One region of the Paenibacillus sp. FSL E2-0178 genome, then DNA from elsewhere that is predicted to be linked to it. Evidence: predicted binding sites of a transcription regulator. Region 1 holds the regulator's gene; the other holds the start of a gene.
The links. The regulator CtsR, encoded in region 1, represses protease genes until heat stress. The targets are predictions, from matches to a motif close to ATGGTCAATAAAGGTCAAACA.
Positions count from the first base shown of each region.

Region 2: clpP (ATP-dependent Clp endopeptidase proteolytic subunit ClpP) is a predicted target of CtsR. The motif match lies at 7,528-7,548, and genes of this name have one in related genera.

Region 1 is NZ_CP151953.1:5,433,434-5,443,087, forward strand. Features, by position in the region: rRNA gene MHI42_RS23590 (16S ribosomal RNA) at 173-1,730, shown strand; tRNA gene MHI42_RS23595 (tRNA-Ala) at 1,834-1,909, shown strand; rRNA gene MHI42_RS23600 (23S ribosomal RNA) at 2,126-5,053, shown strand; rRNA gene rrf (5S ribosomal RNA) at 5,178-5,294, shown strand; gene MHI42_RS23610 (GNAT family N-acetyltransferase) at 5,729-6,901, shown strand; gene MHI42_RS23615 (CtsR family transcriptional regulator) at 7,264-7,725, shown strand; gene MHI42_RS23620 (UvrB/UvrC motif-containing protein) at 7,756-8,280, shown strand; gene MHI42_RS23625 (protein arginine kinase) at 8,310-9,374, shown strand; gene clpC (ATP-dependent protease ATP-binding subunit ClpC) at 9,411-9,654, shown strand, end outside.
Region 2 is NZ_CP151953.1:4,552,022-4,561,675, forward strand. Features, by position in the region: gene eno (phosphopyruvate hydratase) at 1-1,162, opposite strand, end outside; gene gpmI (2,3-bisphosphoglycerate-independent phosphoglycerate mutase) at 1,222-2,766, opposite strand; gene tpiA (triose-phosphate isomerase) at 2,769-3,524, opposite strand; gene MHI42_RS19615 (phosphoglycerate kinase) at 3,558-4,739, opposite strand; gene gap (type I glyceraldehyde-3-phosphate dehydrogenase) at 4,857-5,867, opposite strand; gene MHI42_RS19625 (sugar-binding domain-containing protein) at 5,984-7,036, opposite strand; tRNA gene MHI42_RS19630 (tRNA-Arg) at 7,368-7,442, shown strand; gene clpP (ATP-dependent Clp endopeptidase proteolytic subunit ClpP) at 7,636-8,232, shown strand; gene MHI42_RS19640 (GDSL-type esterase/lipase family protein) at 8,319-8,957, opposite strand; gene MHI42_RS19645 (DUF4163 domain-containing protein) at 9,137-9,654, opposite strand, start outside.

The DNA.
Region 1 (9,654 bases):
GTTGACATGAAACAAAGAAACATGATATGATCTAATTCCTGCGCAAGATACATAATGTTGAAATGCCGGGAGCAAGTTCTTTGAAAACTGAACAAATGGAACGCGTTAATTTTTACAAGATTCATTTAATGAATCGTCAGTTTCAAAATGAGCAATCGCTCTTTCTAAAACCAATTTGGAGAGTTTGATCCTGGCTCAGGACGAACGCTGGCGGCATGCCTAATACATGCAAGTCGAGCGGAGTTTGAATGGAAGCTTGCTTCTATTCTTACTTAGCGGCGGACGGGTGAGTAACACGTAGGCAACCTGCCCTCAAGACTGGGATAACTACCGGAAACGGTAGCTAATACCGGATAATTTCTTTCCTCTCCTGAAGAGAGAATGAAAGGCGGAGCAATCTGCCACTTGGGGATGGGCCTGCGGCGCATTAGCTAGTTGGTGGGGTAACGGCTCACCAAGGCGACGATGCGTAGCCGACCTGAGAGGGTGAACGGCCACACTGGGACTGAGACACGGCCCAGACTCCTACGGGAGGCAGCAGTAGGGAATCTTCCGCAATGGGCGAAAGCCTGACGGAGCAATGCCGCGTGAGTGATGAAGGTTTTCGGATCGTAAAGCTCTGTTGCCAGGGAAGAACGTCCGGTAGAGTAACTGCTACCGGAGTGACGGTACCTGAGAAGAAAGCCCCGGCTAACTACGTGCCAGCAGCCGCGGTAATACGTAGGGGGCAAGCGTTGTCCGGAATTATTGGGCGTAAAGCGCGCGCAGGCGGTCATTTAAGTCTGGTGTTTAAACCTTGGGCTCAACCTGGGGTCGCACTGGAAACTGGGTGACTTGAGTACAGAAGAGGAAAGTGGAATTCCACGTGTAGCGGTGAAATGCGTAGATATGTGGAGGAACACCAGTGGCGAAGGCGACTTTCTGGGCTGTAACTGACGCTGAGGCGCGAAAGCGTGGGGAGCAAACAGGATTAGATACCCTGGTAGTCCACGCCGTAAACGATGAGTGCTAGGTGTTAGGGGTTTCGATACCCTTGGTGCCGAAGTTAACACAGTAAGCACTCCGCCTGGGGAGTACGGTCGCAAGACTGAAACTCAAAGGAATTGACGGGGACCCGCACAAGCAGTGGAGTATGTGGTTTAATTCGAAGCAACGCGAAGAACCTTACCAGGTCTTGACATCCCGATGAAAGCATTAGAGATAGTGCCCCTCTTCGGAGCATCGGAGACAGGTGGTGCATGGTTGTCGTCAGCTCGTGTCGTGAGATGTTGGGTTAAGTCCCGCAACGAGCGCAACCCTTGACTTTAGTTGCCAGCAGGTTAAGCTGGGCACTCTAGAGTGACTGCCGGTGACAAACCGGAGGAAGGTGGGGATGACGTCAAATCATCATGCCCCTTATGACCTGGGCTACACACGTACTACAATGGCCGGTACAACGGGAAGCGAAACCGCGAGGTGGAGCCAATCCCAGCAAAGCCGGTCTCAGTTCGGATTGCAGGCTGCAACTCGCCTGCATGAAGTCGGAATTGCTAGTAATCGCGGATCAGCATGCCGCGGTGAATACGTTCCCGGGTCTTGTACACACCGCCCGTCACACCACGAGAGTTTACAACACCCGAAGTCGGTGGGGTAACCCGCAAGGGAGCCAGCCGCCGAAGGTGGGGTAGATGATTGGGGTGAAGTCGTAACAAGGTAGCCGTATCGGAAGGTGCGGCTGGATCACCTCCTTTCTATGGAGAATCGTTTCCTGCAATGGAAACATTCAAATCGGAAGCTAAAGCTTCCAAAAGATACTTAACGCGTATCCATTTGTTCGGTTTTGATGGAATTTGCGGGGCCATAGCTCAGCTGGGAGAGCGCCTGCCTTGCAAGCAGGAGGTCAGCGGTTCGATCCCGCTTGGCTCCACCAACAAACTTCATCAATTTGTTATGTCTAAAAACTTCAATATCGTCTGTAATTTCGAACGACACAACCGTGTTTGTCCTGTGATTACAGCATCTTGATCCTTGAAAACTGGATACCGAAACGAATTTGCGTTTTAGAACATCTTTTAGCTGAAACTTGTGTAAACAAGTTGAAATAGTTATTAGTCATGCTAGCGATTTTCCTAACGGAAAACGCATTGGTTAAGCTAATAAGAGCACACGGAGGATGCCTAGGCGCCAGGAGCCGACGAAGGACGTGGCGAACAACGAAACTGCCTCGGGGAGCTGTAAGCAAGCTTTGATCCGGGGGTGTCCGAATGGGGAAACCCAGCTGTGGTAATTCGCAGTTACTCATTTCTGAATACATAGGAAATGCAGAGGCAGACCAGGGGAACTGAAACATCTAAGTACCCTGAGGAAGAGAAAACAATAGTGATTCCGTCAGTAGCGGCGAGCGAACGCGGAACAGCCTAAACCAAGGGGCTTGCCTCTTGGGGTTGTGGGACGTCTCACATGGAGTTATAAAGGAATATGGTAGGCGAAGAGGTCTGGAAAGGCCCGCGATAGAGGTAAAAGCCCTGTAGCCTAAACTGTGTTCTCTCCGAGACGGATCCCGAGTAGTGCGGGGCACGTGAAACCCCGTATGAATCCAGCAGGACCATCTGCTAAGGCTAAATACTACCTGGCGACCGATAGTGAAACAGTACCGTGAGGGAAAGGTGAAAAGCACCCCGGAAGGGGAGTGAAATAGAACCTGAAACCGTGTGCTTACAAAAAGTCAGAGCCCGATCTATGGGTGATGGCGTGCCTTTTGTAGAATGAACCGGCGAGTTACGTTTAACATGCAAGGTTAAGGTGAGAAGCCGGAGCCGCAGCGAAAGCGAGTCTGAATAGGGCGATTTAGTATGTGGACGTAGACCCGAAACCGTGTGATCTACCCCTGTCCAGGGTGAAGGTGCGGTAACACGCACTGGAGGCCCGAACCCACGCATGTTGAAAAATGCGGGGATGAGGTGGGGGTAGCGGAGAAATTCCAATCGAACTCGGAGATAGCTGGTTCTCCCCGAAATAGCTTTAGGGCTAGCCTCGGTGAATGGAGTGGTGGAGGTAGAGCACTGATTGGGTGCGGGGCCCGCAAGGGTTACCAAGCTCAGTCAAACTCCGAATGCCATTAACTTCTTGCCGGGAGTCAGACAGTGAGTGCTAAGATCCATTGTCAAAAGGGAAACAGCCCAGACCATCAGCTAAGGTCCCCAAGTGTGTGTTAAGTGGGAAAGGATGTGGAGTTGCACAGACAACCAGGATGTTGGCTTAGAAGCAGCCACCATTGAAAGAGTGCGTAATAGCTCACTGGTCGAGTGACTCTGCGCCGAAAATGTAACGGGGCTAAACACACCACCGAAGCTATGGCTAGATGCTTTGCATCTGGGGTAGGGGAGCGTTGTATGTAGGTTGAAGGTGTACCGTAAGGAGCGCTGGACAGCATACAAGTGAGAATGCCGGTATGAGTAACGAAAAGATCAGTGAGAATCTGATCCGCCGAAAGCCCAAGGTTTCCTGAGGAAGGCTCGTCCGCTCAGGGTAAGTCGGGACCTAAGGCGAGGCCGAAAGGCGTAGTCGAAGGACAACAGTTTGAAATTACTGTACCACCGTAATCCGCTATGAGCGATGGGGTGACGCAGGAGGGTAGTGACACGGACTGATGGATGTGTCCGTCTAAGCAGTGAGGCTGATGTGTAGGCAAATCCGCACATCGATAAGGCTGGGCTGTGATGGGGAGCGAAAATTGTAGTAGCGAAGGTCATGATCTCACACTGCCAAGAAAAGCCTCTAGCCAGGAGAAGGTGCCCGTACCGCAAACCGACACAGGTAGGCGAGAAGAGAATTCTAAGGCGCGCGGAAGAACTCTCGTTAAGGAACTCGGCAAAATGACCTCGTAACTTCGGGAGAAGAGGTGCCTCGGTAGGGTGAATAGCCCGAGGGGGCCGCAGTGAAAAGGCCCAAGCGACTGTTTAGCAAAAACACAGGTCTGTGCGAAGCCGCAAGGCGAAGTATACGGGCTGACGCCTGCCCGGTGCTGGAAGGTTAAGGGGAGTGGTTAGGAGCAATCCGAAGCTGTGAACCGAAGCCCCAGTAAACGGCGGCCGTAACTATAACGGTCCTAAGGTAGCGAAATTCCTTGTCAGGTAAATTCTGACCCGCACGAATGGCGTAACGACTTGGGCGCTGTCTCAACGAGAGATCCGGTGAAATTTTAATACCTGTGAAGATGCAGGTTACCCGCGACAAGACGGAAAGACCCCATGGAGCTTTACTGCAGCTTGATATTGAATTTGGGTACGATCTGTACAGGATAGGTGGGAGCCGTAGAGGCAGGAGCGCAAGCTTCTGCGGAGGCGCCGTTGGGATACCACCCTGATCGTATCTAGGTTCTAACCTAGTGCCCTAATCGGGTACGGGGACCGTGTCAGGCGGGCAGTTTGACTGGGGCGGTCGCCTCCTAAAGAGTAACGGAGGCGTTCAAAGGTTCCCTCAGAATGGTTGGAAATCATTCGAAGAGTGCAAAGGCATAAGGGAGCTTGACTGCGAGACCAACAAGTCGAGCAGGGACGAAAGTCGGACTTAGTGATCCGGTGGTACCGCATGGAAGGGCCATCGCTCAACGGATAAAAGCTACCCTGGGGATAACAGGCTTATCTCCCCCAAGAGTCCACATCGACGGGGAGGTTTGGCACCTCGATGTCGGCTCATCGCATCCTGGGGCTGAAGTAGGTCCCAAGGGTTGGGCTGTTCGCCCATTAAAGCGGTACGCGAGCTGGGTTCAGAACGTCGTGAGACAGTTCGGTCCCTATCTGTCGTGGGCGCAGGAAATTTGAGAGGAGCTGTCCTTAGTACGAGAGGACCGGGATGGACGTACCGCTGGTGCATCAGTTGTTCCGCCAGGAGCATGGCTGAGTAGCTACGTACGGACGGGATAAGCGCTGAAAGCATCTAAGCGTGAAGCCCCCTCAAGATGAGATTTCCCAATTAGTAAGACCCCTTGAAGACGACGAGGTAGATAGGTTGGAGGTGGAAGTGCAGCAATGCATGGAGCTGACCAATACTAATCGGTCGAGGGCTTATCCAAATTTCTTAGAGCGCAGATTCGTTTCGGATTCAGTTTTCAGGCGATCAAGCCTGGCAGGATGTTAAACCTATGGTTTGATATTTTCTGCAGCGATTTCGAGAAGCGGAAGCTTCGAAAAATCATGTTTGGTGGCGATAGCGGAGGGGTTCCACGCGTACCCATCCCGAACACGACCGTTAAGCCCTCCAGCGCCGATGGTACTTGGACCGAAGGGTCCTGGGAGAGTAGGACGCCGCCAAGCACATGAAGCCATTGTTGAGCAATCGACAGTGGCTTTTTGGTTTGTGCAGGGTTGTGGAAAAGCTGTGGATAAATTTCAGTAACTGCTGAAAACTTACGCACATGTGGATACAATTTCAGGAAGAAGTCTTTTCCGTGATAATGTGGACTAAAACGCATATTCAGGCGAATGAGTCAAGAGAAAACCTAAGTAATCCACTGTTTTTGTGGATAAAAAGTGAATTTTGTGGATAGATAAATATGAATCGTGGATAACTAATTTTTGCCGGGAAGAAACTCTTTCCGGTTTTTTGTTTTACTGTACAAAACCTGTGGATAACTTTTGTTCACGGGCTATTTTTGTACCTCATTAGCTTCTGGACAATTTGCTTGATATACTCAATCTGAGCAACCATTGAACTCTATCTCTATAAATTCATTAACGGGGTGAGCAGCATGGAAATAAGGCAATTGCATGCAGATGATTTTGAAGAAGGCTTAGGCTTGTCTGAATATGCTTTCCAGTACAAGGTGTCCGGAGAAGACAGGGAACACGCCAGAGCGAAGTTCAAACCGGATCAAATATGGGGAGTATTTGAAGGAACAAGTTTAAGTGCCAAGCTGGTACTTCTTCCGCTTCAGGCATACATACAGGGCAAGCCCGTATCTATGGGCGGAATTGCGGGTGTAGCCACGTGGCCGGAGAACCGCAGGCAGGGATATGTGGCCAAGCTGTTGACCCATACGCTGCAAACCATGAACGAAGCGGGGCAAACACTGTCTTTTTTGCACCCGTTTTTAATCCCCTTTTACCGTAAATTTGGCTGGGAGATCTATTGTGAATATAAGAAATACAACATACCTGTGGATAAATTTCCGCGGAAGGCTGAAATACAGGGCTCTGTGAAGCGCGGCGCGGCTGATATTGGAGTATTGCAACAGCTGTATGTCTCATTTGCAGCCCGGTACAACGGCACACTGCAGCGTACGGAGGAATGGTGGAAGGAAAAAGTACTCGATGAAGATACACATCAGTGTGTATTTTATTCGCAGCAGGGTGAACCGGAAGGGTATGTGCTGTATAAAATAGTGAACAAAGAACTGGTCATCGATGAATTTGTCTATCTGAATGAGAAGGCCCGCCAAGGGCTGTGGACATTTCTGGCTAACCATGACTCGATGATCACCGGAGCTTCATTGAAGCTGGTTCCCTCTGATGACATTCTGCCGTATTTGCTTCCCGACCCGCGGATTGCCCAGGAGAATTATCCGTACTTCATGGCACGCATTGTCAACGCCCAAGCCTTTATACAGAATTTGTCTTTCCATGCGCTGAGCGGTATCCGGGAACGGCTGCTTTATATTGAAGATGAGCATGCCCCCTGGAATAACGGCCTGTGGCGTTGGACAGTAGCTGAACATGGGGAGGTATCATTTACTCAGATCCAGGGGGACAGATCAAACGCTGATCTTATATGCAGTATTGGTACACTTACCGTACTTTTGATGGGATACAGACGTCCAGTTGAAATGGCCCGGTATGGACAGTTATCCGGAACGCATGAAGCTGTAGATTGGCTGGAGAAGCTGATCCCGCAGGCGCAAACGGCTTTATTTGATTTTTTCTGACAAACCTGAAGGCTCTTCCGCTTACATTAGAAGCAGGAGAGCCTAATATACATATCCCCTTGCAATGGGATCCGTGAGCTATTCGGAATACAATACGGCTAAAAAGTAAAAAATAAGAGCAACCACTTGGAATTCAGTGAGAATATGTTATAATATGAAAAAAGTCAAAGAAAGTCAAAGTCAACGCGAGCTCGACAGCAGTGTTCTTAGAATTGTAACAGTTGGTGGTCAGGCTAAGTACGAAGGCTGTTGCAGCCGATTCGCACTTCAGTCCCCGGGTTAAATTCTTTAGAGCTATGTATGGACGGCGGACGTTGACACAGCACAAGCTTAACCAAGGCTTACACACTGGAGGATGAGTGATGCGTAATATCTCCGATATTATTGAACAATATCTGAAGAATATTTTGCATGAAAGTCCCGAAGGTACGGTGGAAATTCAGCGCAATGATCTGGCGGACCAGTTCTCCTGTGTCCCGTCGCAGATCAATTACGTCATCAGTACACGCTTTACTTTGGAAAAGGGATATGTAGTGGAGAGCAAACGCGGCGGTGGAGGGTATATCCGGATTCAGCGCTTCGAGCTGCCTCAGAATGTGGCACTGTATGCACATCTGAACTCCACAATAGGGAATGATATTGACCAGAATTCCGCCGAAGGACTGATTTATCAGCTGGAGGAGGCCCGTTTTCTCTCCAAGCGTGAAGCGTGTCTTATGCGGTCCGCTGTTTCCCGGGAATGCCTGACGGTTAATCTGCCGTACCGGGATGAGATTCGTGCCAAGCTAATGAAGGCCATGCTAATCTCTTTGTTAGGCAAATAATTTTCAAAATGTGAGGGAGGGACACCGCTCATGCTATGCCAGGAATGCGGGGTCAAACCGGCTACACTCCACTTCACGAAGATCGTGAACGGAGAGAAGACAGAATTTCATATTTGTGAAAGCTGTGCGCGGGAAAAGGGGGAGCTCATCCCCGGTACTGCCGGAGGATTCTCCATACACAGCTTGCTTTCCGGGCTGCTTGATCTGGAGAGCGCAGGCAAGGGCAAGTCAGAGGCCGCACAGACTGTGCAGGGGCTGCAGTGTGAGAACTGCGGTATGACCTATTCACAGTTCAGCAAGCTTGGACGGTTCGGCTGCAGCTCGTGCTACAAATATTTTGACAGCACGCTGGACCCGCTCTTCAGACGGGTACACGGAAGTACGGCCCATGTGGGCAAGCTTCCCAAACGGGCGGGTGCACAGATCATGTGTAAACGCCAAATTGATGAGCTGAAGCAGGAATTACAGCAGAGCATTATGCAGGAGGAGTTTGAAACTGCAGCTGCGCTGAGGGATCAGATCCGCAAACTTGAAAAAGAAATGCCACAAGAGTAAAGTCTTTGATATATAGGAGGGGATTCCACATGTCAAGTCTCCGGTTTACCGAACAAGCACTTAGTGACTGGATGCGCTGCGGCGGGAGTCATTCCGAGATTGTTATCAGCAGCCGTATGCGTATCGCCCGTAATCTGGAGCACCTTCCCTTCCCGCTATTGGCGTCTGCGCAGCAGTCGGAAGAGGTGCTGGAGCAGCTTGCTCCTGTATTTCAGGGAGAAGCCTCTGCGGATTTCGGCAACTTTCAGCTGCTGAGGCTGGATGAGCTCGATGAGCTGGATAAAAAAGTACTGGTGGAGAAGCATCTGATCAGTCCTAATCTGGCTGATGATTCCAAAGGCGGAGCAGTCATTCTTAATGAGGACGAGTCAGTCAGCATTATGATCAACGAGGAGGATCATCTCCGCATTCAATGCCTGTTTCCGGGTCTGCAGGTCAGAGAAGCCTGGGTAAGGGCAACAGCCATTGATGATATCTTTGAGGCTGCTGTCAATTACGCTTTTGATGACCGCAGAGGATACCTGACCAGTTGTCCCACCAATGTGGGAACCGGGCTCAGAGCCTCGGTAATGGTTCATCTGCCGGCACTGGTTATGACCCATCAGATTAACCGGATTCTATCCGCTGTTAATCAGGTCGGTCTTACCGTTAGAGGAATTTATGGTGAAGGCAGCGAAGCAGTAGGGAATATCTTTCAGATTTCCAACCAGATTACGCTTGGCCAGACCGAGAATGAGATTATTGAGAATCTACACAGCGTAGTTACCCAGATTATAGAGCATGAGCGGAACGCGCGTGAACGCCTGCTTGTGGATTCCGCACTGCGGATTACCGACCGCATCAAACGTTCATACGGGATTCTAGCCTACGCGGCTGTGATGGAGCTTAAAGAGTCTGCACAGCGGCTCTCCGATCTAAGGCTTGGTGTGGATTTGGGGATACTGGAAGGGCCTTCGATTTCAGTGCTTAATGAGCTGAATGTCAAGACTCAGCCGGGCTTTCTGCAAAAGCTGTTCGGCGACGAGCTTTCGTCCACCGAACGCGATATGTACCGGGCAAAGCTGCTCCGGGAAACACTGGGATCACAACATTAATTATAGATATATATTATCCGTGGAGGTGCAGGAGATATGATGTTTGGAAGATTTACGGAACGCGCACAAAAGGTGCTGGCGCTGGCGCAGGAAGAAGCCGTTCGTTTGGGACACAACAACATTGGGACAGAACATATTTTGCTCGGACTGATTCGTGAAGGGGACGGCATTGCCGCCAAGGCACTGATCGGACTCGGTCTGGGTCTTGAGAAGATTCAGGATGAAGTGGAAACGCTGATTGGCAGAGGTCAGGAACAACCGACCAACATCGCTTATACTC
Region 2 (9,654 bases), 880 kb from region 1:
TGATCTGGCCAGCGTTAGTCGCAACAGCGATGTCTGCGATTGTGCTGTCTTCGGATTCACCGGAACGGTGGGAGATAACTGCTGTGTAACCAGCACGTTTAGCCATTTCGATAGCATCGAAAGTTTCTGTCAGGGTACCAATCTGGTTAACCTTAACCAGGATGGAGTTACCGATACCTTTTTCAATACCTGTAGCAAGGCGCTCAGTGTTAGTAACGAACAAGTCGTCACCAACCAATTGGACTTTGTCGCCCAATTTTTCAGTAAGCAATTTCCAGCCATCCCAGTCGTCTTCGGACATACCGTCTTCGATGGTGATGATTGGGTACTTCTCAACCCATGAAGCAAGAAGGTCAACATACTCAGCGGAAGTGTAAGATTTACCTTCGCCTGCAAGTGTGTATTTACCGTCTTTGTAGAACTCAGTGGAAGCAACGTCCATACCGAGGAATACGTCAACGCCTGGTTTGTAACCGGCTTTTTCGATCGCTTCGATGATGGTAGTGATGGCTTCTTCATTCGAACCAAGGTTCGGTGCGAATCCGCCTTCGTCACCTACAGCTGTGTTCAAGCCTTTGGATTGCAGTACGGATTTCAGGTTGTGGAAGATTTCTGCACCTGTACGAAGAGCTTCTTTGAAGCTTGTAGCGCCTACAGGAAGAACCATGAACTCTTGAACGTCGATGTTGTTGTCGGCATGCTCACCACCGTTGATGATGTTCATCATTGGTACTGGAAGAGTTTTAGCGTTGAATCCGCCCAGGTATACGTACAAAGGAATATCCAGAGCTGCTGCAGCTGCACGAGCTACGGCCATGGATACTGCCAGGATCGCGTTAGCGCCCAGCTTGCCTTTGTTATGAGTTCCGTCCAAAGTGATCATCAATTTGTCGATGCCCACTTGGTCAAGAGCGTCCATACCGATTACTTCAGGAGCGATAATTTCATTTACGTTCTCAACAGCTTTCAGAACGCCTTTGCCCATGTAACGGGATTTGTCGCCGTCACGAAGCTCTACAGCTTCATGAGCACCAGTGGAAGCGCCGGAAGGAACGATAGCGCGGCCTTTAGCACCGGATTCAAGATAAACGTCAACCTCTACAGTCGGGTTACCGCGGGAGTCAAGGACTTCGCGAGCATACACATCAGAAATAATAGTCATGTAAGTTTAATCTCCTTTTAACTTTAGGTTTAGTGTAACAATGAAACTTGAGGTCTTGCTTATTTGCGGCTGGCAATCATGGATTGTCCGGTCATTTCCGCAGGCTGCGGAAGTCCCATCAGATCTAAGATTGTCGGTGCCACATCTGCGAGGATACCCGCTTCGCGCAGCACAACATTTTCAGTTGTAACGATGAAAGGAACAGGGTTGGTAGTATGGGCTGTGAACGGACGGCCGTTCTCATCGAATACCATATCCGCATTGCCGTGATCGGCAATGATGATTGCAACGCCGCCTTTGGCAACCACTGCATCCACAACTTTACCTACGCATTCGTCCGTCACTTCAACTGCCTTGATGGTAGGCTCCAGCATGCCGGAGTGTCCAACCATATCAGGGTTAGCAAAGTTCAGGATAATGGCATCTTGTCTGTCTGCTTCGATCTCCGCTACGCAGGCCGCCGCCACTTCGTATGCGCTCATCTCAGGCTGCAGATCATAGGTTGCCACTTTCGGAGAGTTGATCAGGATGCGTGTTTCGCCGGGAAGCTCCTCATCACGTCCGCCGCTGAAGAAGAAGGTAACATGCGGATACTTCTCAGTTTCCGCGATACGCAGCTGCTTCTTGTTCTGCTGAACCAGCACTTCACCGAGCGTGTTGTCCAGGTTCTTCGGGGAGTAAGCCACGAAACCTTGAACCGTCTCGCTGAAGGTTGTCAGACATACGAAGTGCAGACCTTCAGGGAACTTAGGGCCACGGTCGAAACCGCGGAAGTCAGAGTTCGTGAATACTTGCGACAGCTGAATGGCACGGTCAGGACGGAAGTTAAGGAAAATGACAGAATCGCCGCTCTCCACTGTCGCAACCGGGTTGCCCAGGCTATCTACAATCACACTTGGCTCTACAAATTCATCATACACAGAATTCTGGTAAGATCCAGTGATTGCCTGAAGTGCATCGGTATATTTAGGGCCTTCGCCATACACCATTGCACGATAAGCTTTCTCTACACGTTCCCAGCGTTTGTCACGGTCCATGGCATAATAACGTCCGGATACCGTAGCAATCGTACCTACGCCAACCTCTTCGATCTTGGCTACCAGTTCCTGAATGAACTTCTGTCCACTGTCGGGTGGTACGTCGCGGCCATCCATGAAGGCATGAATATAAACTTCATGCAAATCTTCTTTTTTGGCCAGATCGAGCATCGCGAACAGGTGTTTAATGTGACTGTGCACGCCGCCATCGGATACAAGTGCATAGAGGTGAAGCTTTTTGCCGGTTGTTTTGGCGCTTCTCACCGCAGCAACCAGCGTTTCGTTCTCGAAGAATTCGCCATCACGGATAGACTTATCGATGCGGGTCAGATCCTGGTATACGATCCGGCCTGCGCCGATGTTAAGGTGCCCTACTTCAGAGTTACCCATTTGTCCTTCCGGCAGACCTACAGCTTCGCCGCAAGCGGTAAGTGTAGTGTTCGGATATTGTTTCAGGTAACGGTCGTAGTTCGGTTTGTTGGCTTGGGCAACTGCGTTGCCTTCATCCGTGTTACGCAAACCGAAACCGTCCATGATGATTAGAGCTACAGGTTTTGGTGCTGACATTCTTATTTCGCCCCCTCAACGAGTGAAACGAAGGAAGCAGGCTGCAGGCTGGCACCGCCGACTAGAGCGCCGTCGATGTCGCTTTGACTCATGTACTCCGTTACATTCTCAGGCTTCACGCTGCCACCGTATTGGATACGGACAGCTTCAGCAGTTGCTTCATCGTACAAGCCTTTTACAAGGGTACGGATGTAAGCAATAACTTCATTAGCATCCTGGGAAGTAGAGGATTTACCTGTACCAATAGCCCAGATAGGCTCATAAGCGATAACTACGCTTGCTGCCTGTTCCGCGCTAAGGCCGGCAAATGCCGCTTCAGTCTGCACTTTGCATACATCTTTAGTCTGGTCCGCTTCGCGCTCTTCGAGCTTTTCGCCTACACAGACAATTGGAGTAATGCCATGGCGGAATGCCGCATGCATTTTTTTGTTGACGATTTCGTCCGTTTCACCGAAGTATGCACGGCGTTCGGAGTGGCCGATAATAACGTATTCCACGCCGAGATCCTTCAGCATTACACCGCTGATCTCGCCTGTGTAAGCACCGTTATCTTCGAAGTGAAGGTTCTGAGCACCAATTTTGATGCTGGTGCCTTGTACCGCTGCAACAAGTGCAGGCAGGTTAGTGAAAGGTGCGCAGATTACAGTCTCTACGCCTTCAACTTCCGCCTGGCCTTTGATTTCAGCGATGAAGCCTTCGGCTTCCGGAACAGTTTTGAACATTTTCCAGTTGCCGGCAATGATAGGTGTTCTACTCATAGTAATGGATTGCCTCCTTCTACCTTCTACGTCTTACTTGTCGTTCAGTGCTTCTACGCCTGGAAGTGCCTTACCTTCCATGAACTCGAGTGATGCGCCGCCGCCAGTGGAGATATGATCCATTTGGTCTGCGAGGTGGAATTTCTCTGCTGCTGCTGCGGAATCACCACCGCCGATAACTGTGTAGCCTTCGGTAGTTGCGCAAGCCTGAGCTACAGCAATTGTACCTTCAGCGAAGATATCAATTTCAAATACGCCCATAGGTCCGTTCCAAACAACCAGCTTGGAGTTTTTGATGATATCGGCATAAATTTCACGGGTTTTAGGACCGATGTCCAGACCTTCCCAGCCAGCAGGAATTTCAGTCACATCTACAATTTTGGTGTTGGCATCTGCGCCGAACTTGTCCGCGATAACTACGTCAACCGGAAGCACAAAGTTTTTGCCCAGTGCTTTGGCTTTTTCGATAAATCCAAGCGCCGCTTCGATTTTGTCGTTGTCTACCAAAGAATTTCCGATTTCGTAACCTTGTGCCTTGGTGAAGGTGTAAGAAAGGCCGCCGCCAATCAATACGTTGTCAGCCAGAGTCAGCAGGTTGTCGATCACGTCAATTTTGTCTTTAACTTTGGAACCGCCGATGATCGCAGTGAAAGGACGTTCAGGATTGGACAGGGCTTTGCCCAGAACGGACAATTCCTTCTCCATCAGAAGGCCGGATACTGCAGGCAGGAAGTGAGCGATGCCTTCTGTCGAAGCATGGGCACGGTGAGCCGCACCGAATGCGTCATTGACGAACAGGTCAGCCAGTTCAGCGAACTGCTTAGCCAGTTCAGGATCGTTCTTTTCTTCACCTTTATAGAAACGGACATTCTCAAGCACAAGCACGTCGCCTTCGTTCAGTTCAGCGATTTGTGCTTTTACCGCTTCGCCAATCGCTTCATCAGCTTTGGCTACCGGTTTGCCGAGCAATTCGGACAGACGTACAGCTGCGGAAGTCAACCGCATGGAATCGACGAATTCACCTTTAGGACGGCCCATATGGCTGGCCAGAATGACCTTTGCACCGTTCTCAATCAGGTATTTAATTGTTGGAAGGGTTTCGCGGATACGGGTATCATCAGTGATCTTACCGTCTTCCACTGGCACGTTGAAATCCACACGCACGAATACGCGTTTGCCTTTTACTTCTACATCACGGACACTTTTTTTGTTCATGATTAACATTTCCTCCACACCCAAAATTGGTTCATTCACGAATCCATTTCATTTAGAAAGAGCGGAAACAGACTTTCATTGTTTCCGCTCTATTGTACTGCCTATATAAAATCGGTATTATTGAGCAAGTTTAGCGAATTTTTCTAGAGTACGAACGAGCTGTGCAGTGTAGGACATTTCATTGTCATACCAAGCAACGGTTTTAACCAGTTGTTTGTCGCCAACAGTCAGAACTTTAGTTTGTGTAGCATCGAACAGGGAACCGAAAGTCATACCCTTGATGTCGGAAGATACGATTTCATCTTCAGTGTAGCCGTAAGTTTCCGGATCGGAAGCTTCTTTCATTGCTGCGTTGATTTCTTCAACAGTTACGCTCTTATCCAGAACAGTAACCAGCTCAGTCAGGGAACCAGTAGCTACAGGCACACGTTGTGCTGCACCGTCAAGTTTGCCTTTAAGCTCTGGAATTACCAGGCCGATTGCTTTAGCAGCACCGGTAGTGTTAGGGATGATGTTCTCAGCAGCAGCGCGGGCACGTCTGAAGTCGCCTTTAGCGTGTGGAGCATCAAGTGTATTCTGGTCACCTGTGTAAGCGTGGATAGTAGTCATCAAGCCTTCGATGATACCGAATTTGTCGTTCAGAACTTTGGCCATAGGAGCCAGACAGTTCGTTGTGCAAGATGCGCCGGAGATTACTGTTTCGCTACCGTCAAGGATGTCATCGTTAACGTTGTAAACAACAGTCTTCATGTCGCCTGTAGCTGGAGCGGAAATAACTACTTTCTTAGCTCCGCCTTTAAGGTGCTTTTCAGCTGCTTCTTTAGTTGTGAAGAAACCTGTGCATTCCAGAACGATATCAACGCCAAGCTCTCCCCAAGGAAGTTCTTCAGGGTTGCGGTTCGCCAGAACCTTAACATCTTTACCGTTAACTTTGAAGAAGCCGTCGTGAACTTCAACATCGCCTTGGAATTTACCTTGAGTTGTATCATATTTAAGCAAATGAGCAAGCATCTTAGCGTCAGTCAAGTCATTGATTGCTACCACTTCGATACCTTCTACATTTTGAATACGGCGGAATGCAAGGCGTCCAATACGTCCAAAACCGTTAATACCAACTTTTACACTCATTGAATAGTTCCTCCTAGATTTCGTTTTATTTATTCAAGACAAGCCGTGAGGCTCGTCAAGACAACAAGGTTAAGTATAATGCATAATACCTTTGCGCGCGTCCCATAAAATGGAATCTATAGGACCTCTTGCAACTGTTTGTCGATTTCTTTGCCGATTTCGACAGCAGCCGCCTCGTCTGTTACGAGAATATCCTCTTGGCCGAACCGCAGCATCGCATGAATGGCCTTAGCCTTGCGTTTGCCGCCGGCAATACCGATGACGACTTCTGTACGGATAATGTCTTCCAGGCGCAGCCCCATGGTCAGCATGGTATGAACCACCTCGCCATTCTCATTGAAATAATATCCGAACGATTCGGCTACCGCACCCTCGTCCTGAATCTCTGAGATTGTACCGGGGTCCAGCTTGCGGCGGTGAGTCATTTCAATGGCATCGCCAATTCCATGCACAATAATACGCGATCTGCGGATAATCTGCACAATCTCTCCAATATTGGAGTCCAGTGCGAGCGACTGATAGGCATCGCCGCTGAGCAGATCAGGCACATGCAGCAGACGGTAATTGGCACCAATCCGTTTGGCCATGGTCGAAGCAATGGTGTTGGCTTGGATCTCCATGCTCTCTCCCAGTCCTCCACGCGCCGGAACTACCCAGGCGTTCTTATAGGAAAGGGATAGCGGCGGGGTCAACTGATCGGCCATTTCGGCCAGGGTCGATCCGCCTGTGACGGCAATCGTGTCGTCACTGCGCAGTACACTGAGCAGTGCCTTCGAACCTGCACGCCCCAGTTCACGTTTGGTGAACAGCGAGGTCTCGCAGTCGCCAGGTACAACAACTACTTTACTGAGACCGTACGTAGTACGAATTTTCTCTTCCAGATCATCCAGGCCGAAGAGGCTCTTGGCGATCGGCTCCAGCAGGTCAAGCAGTCTGCGACCGGCTTCGCTAATGCGCATGCCGACGCTCTCGATCTCAATGAGCCCTTGCGATTTCAGAAGATCCGTCTCGGCGCGCAGCACCCGCTCGGTCATATCAAGCGAGGCGGCAAGCGTTCTGCGCCCAATAATATCGGACAGCATGATCTGATGTAGAATCGTATACCGTCTCTTAAGGGTTTCCATGAGATCAGGCAGAAGCTGCTTTTGGATTTCCAATAAATTACGCATGCTTTCACTCCTGCAACTTCGTCTTTCTCTTTTCCCTTGTTCGTGGTCTCAAAATGTCCCGGGTTAACTTTTTAAGTCCCACCCATATTCTACCCAAAACTGACGCCGAGTGCAAGTGTTCCGAGACTATAATTCTCAGACCCGTTTCATCTTATACATCTGCCGGTCTGTGAGAGGTAATCGCGCCCTTAAGCACATGCCTGAAAACCTCCATCACCTGACTGTCAGGTGGGAAGCTATCATCTGCCTGGGAGCCTGAAAAACTATTTTTTTGCACGATGGGTTTTACACGTTGCTTTTATGCAATAAGTGTATTATAATAATTTCTGTTGCGCCCGTGGTCCAATGGATATGACGTAGGCCTCCGAAGCCTGAGATCCAAGTTCGATTCTTGGCGGGCGCGCCATTATTTTCACTTTTGTACATAATTTAGCAATGCTTATATTATATTTAACCAAAGAGCCGCTTGATGGCTCTTTTTTTTGAATCTAAGTTTGACTTTCTTTGACTTTTTGTTTAAATTTGTTTATCATGTGGTTAATACGGTAACAGTAAAAAATGAACACATTCGAAGCACCAATTTCAAGGAGGTTTTCCACGTGAGTTATATTCCTATGGTAGTAGAACAGAGCAACCGCGGTGAGCGCGCTTATGACATCTATTCCCGCCTGCTGAAGGACCGCATCATTTTCCTTGGAACGGAGGTTAATGACGTGGTAGCCAATTCCATCATCGCACAAATGCTCTTCCTGGCTGCCGAGGATCCGGATAAGGATATTCACCTGTATGTAAACAGCCCTGGCGGCTCCATTACAGCGGGTATGGCTATATTTGATACAATGCAGTACATTAAACCGGATGTATCCACCATCTGTGTAGGGATGGCCGCTTCCATGGGAGCCTTCCTGCTGAACGCTGGCGCCAAGGGCAAACGCTTTGCCTTGCCGAACAGCGAAATTATGATTCACCAGCCGCTCGGCGGTGCCCAGGGTCAGGCTTCGGATATTGAAATCCGCGCCCGCCGCATCATCAAGCTGCGCGAGAAGCTGAACCGTATCCTGTCCGAACGTACGGGCCAGCCGATCGAGAAGATCGAGAAGGATACCGACCGCGATTACTTCATGAGTGCTGCCGATGCAGCTGAATATGGCATTGTCGATAAAGTCATTGAGAAGACCTTGCCGACTGGCGTTTAATTTCTATACTTCACCAACAAATAAAGAGGCTGCCACGGACCTACAGGTCTGCGGCAGCCTCTTTATGTGGCATATATACTGATGACTCACCTCAAGTTTCCATATCCCAGGGCATCCAGCTTGCCGGCGATCACCCGGTAGCCCCTGCCGTTCGGATGAATATGATCCAGGAACAGCAGCCCCCGCTCATTGCCGGCAAATTCATGATAAATGGAAGCAAATCCTACGGCATAACTGCTGTAGCCGGCAGCATAGCGGTTGAACTGCCTCACCCAATCTGTGGCCTCATCCACCTGAGGATACGGATTATAGAGGCCTACTATCCGGATAATGTAAGGACTTCGCGTGCCCGCCTTCAGCTGTGACAGAGTACTCATAATATCACTGAAATTCCGTTTGCAGTCCCGGAGTGCTTTTTGCAGATACCCATTCAGCTCACCTGGCCTCCCCGCTGCGGCTTTGGCGGCCTTAATCAGATCATTGCCGCCGATAGAGACGGTAATGATCTCTGCATCCTTAACCGCAGAACGAAAGCCGCCGTCTGTCTTGAGACGCTGCTCCAGCCCCGCTGTTGTCAGACCATTCACTCCTAGATTCGCAGAAGCAACCGGAGTCTGCAGCCGCCCTTCCGCCATCCGGCGGTAGACGGGAACAAATCCGTTCCCGGGCAGCGCCCCGAATCCGGTCGTTAATGAATCTCCAATGGCCGTATACTGATAGACCATAGCCTTCCCTCCCCGCTATAAGCTGCTTGCTTTCTTTAGCTTATGACTGCCCGGGGGATGTGGTAACGGCAGGGCGGCCTTATTAGGCCCGCAAAAAAATCCTGCCCTCATGTCTCCCGGAGGAAACGCAAGGGCAGGATAGATGAAGCTACCGGAACTGGAACTGTGAAGCCTATACGTTATTTCAGTGCAGCGAACGGACTGCTTCCGTCCGGCAGCAGCTCTTTGAAGCTGAAGATTACCTCCGGGAAGCCTGTAGCGTATGCAGTATACTCATATTGCTGGAAGAAGAGCACGGCTTTGCCCTCTTTCAGATAGAAGTATTTCTCTGTATTCAGGCCTGTGAATCCTCCCAGATAACCTCCGTTTGCTTTGATTTCAGTAGATACCTTGGCATTCAGCTGTTTCTTGTAGTTAGGATTAGCCTTGAACAAATCCCCCAGCAGCAGGCGTTTGCCGTCCTTAAGTGAGAAGGTAAAGGCATTGCGGATAGTCGATCCATGTGCACCGCCGGTGTACCCGTATTGATTCGTGATCAGACTGAGCACGCCGTCCTGATTATAAGTCACCACATAACCGCCTTCGAATTCATACGGACGGTCGTCCTCGGATTTAAGGGAGATTTGATCTTCGGCGTAAGCCGCGTATTTCTGAATCGTCTGTTTGATTGTATCATTGATTGCCTTCTCAGCCTCGC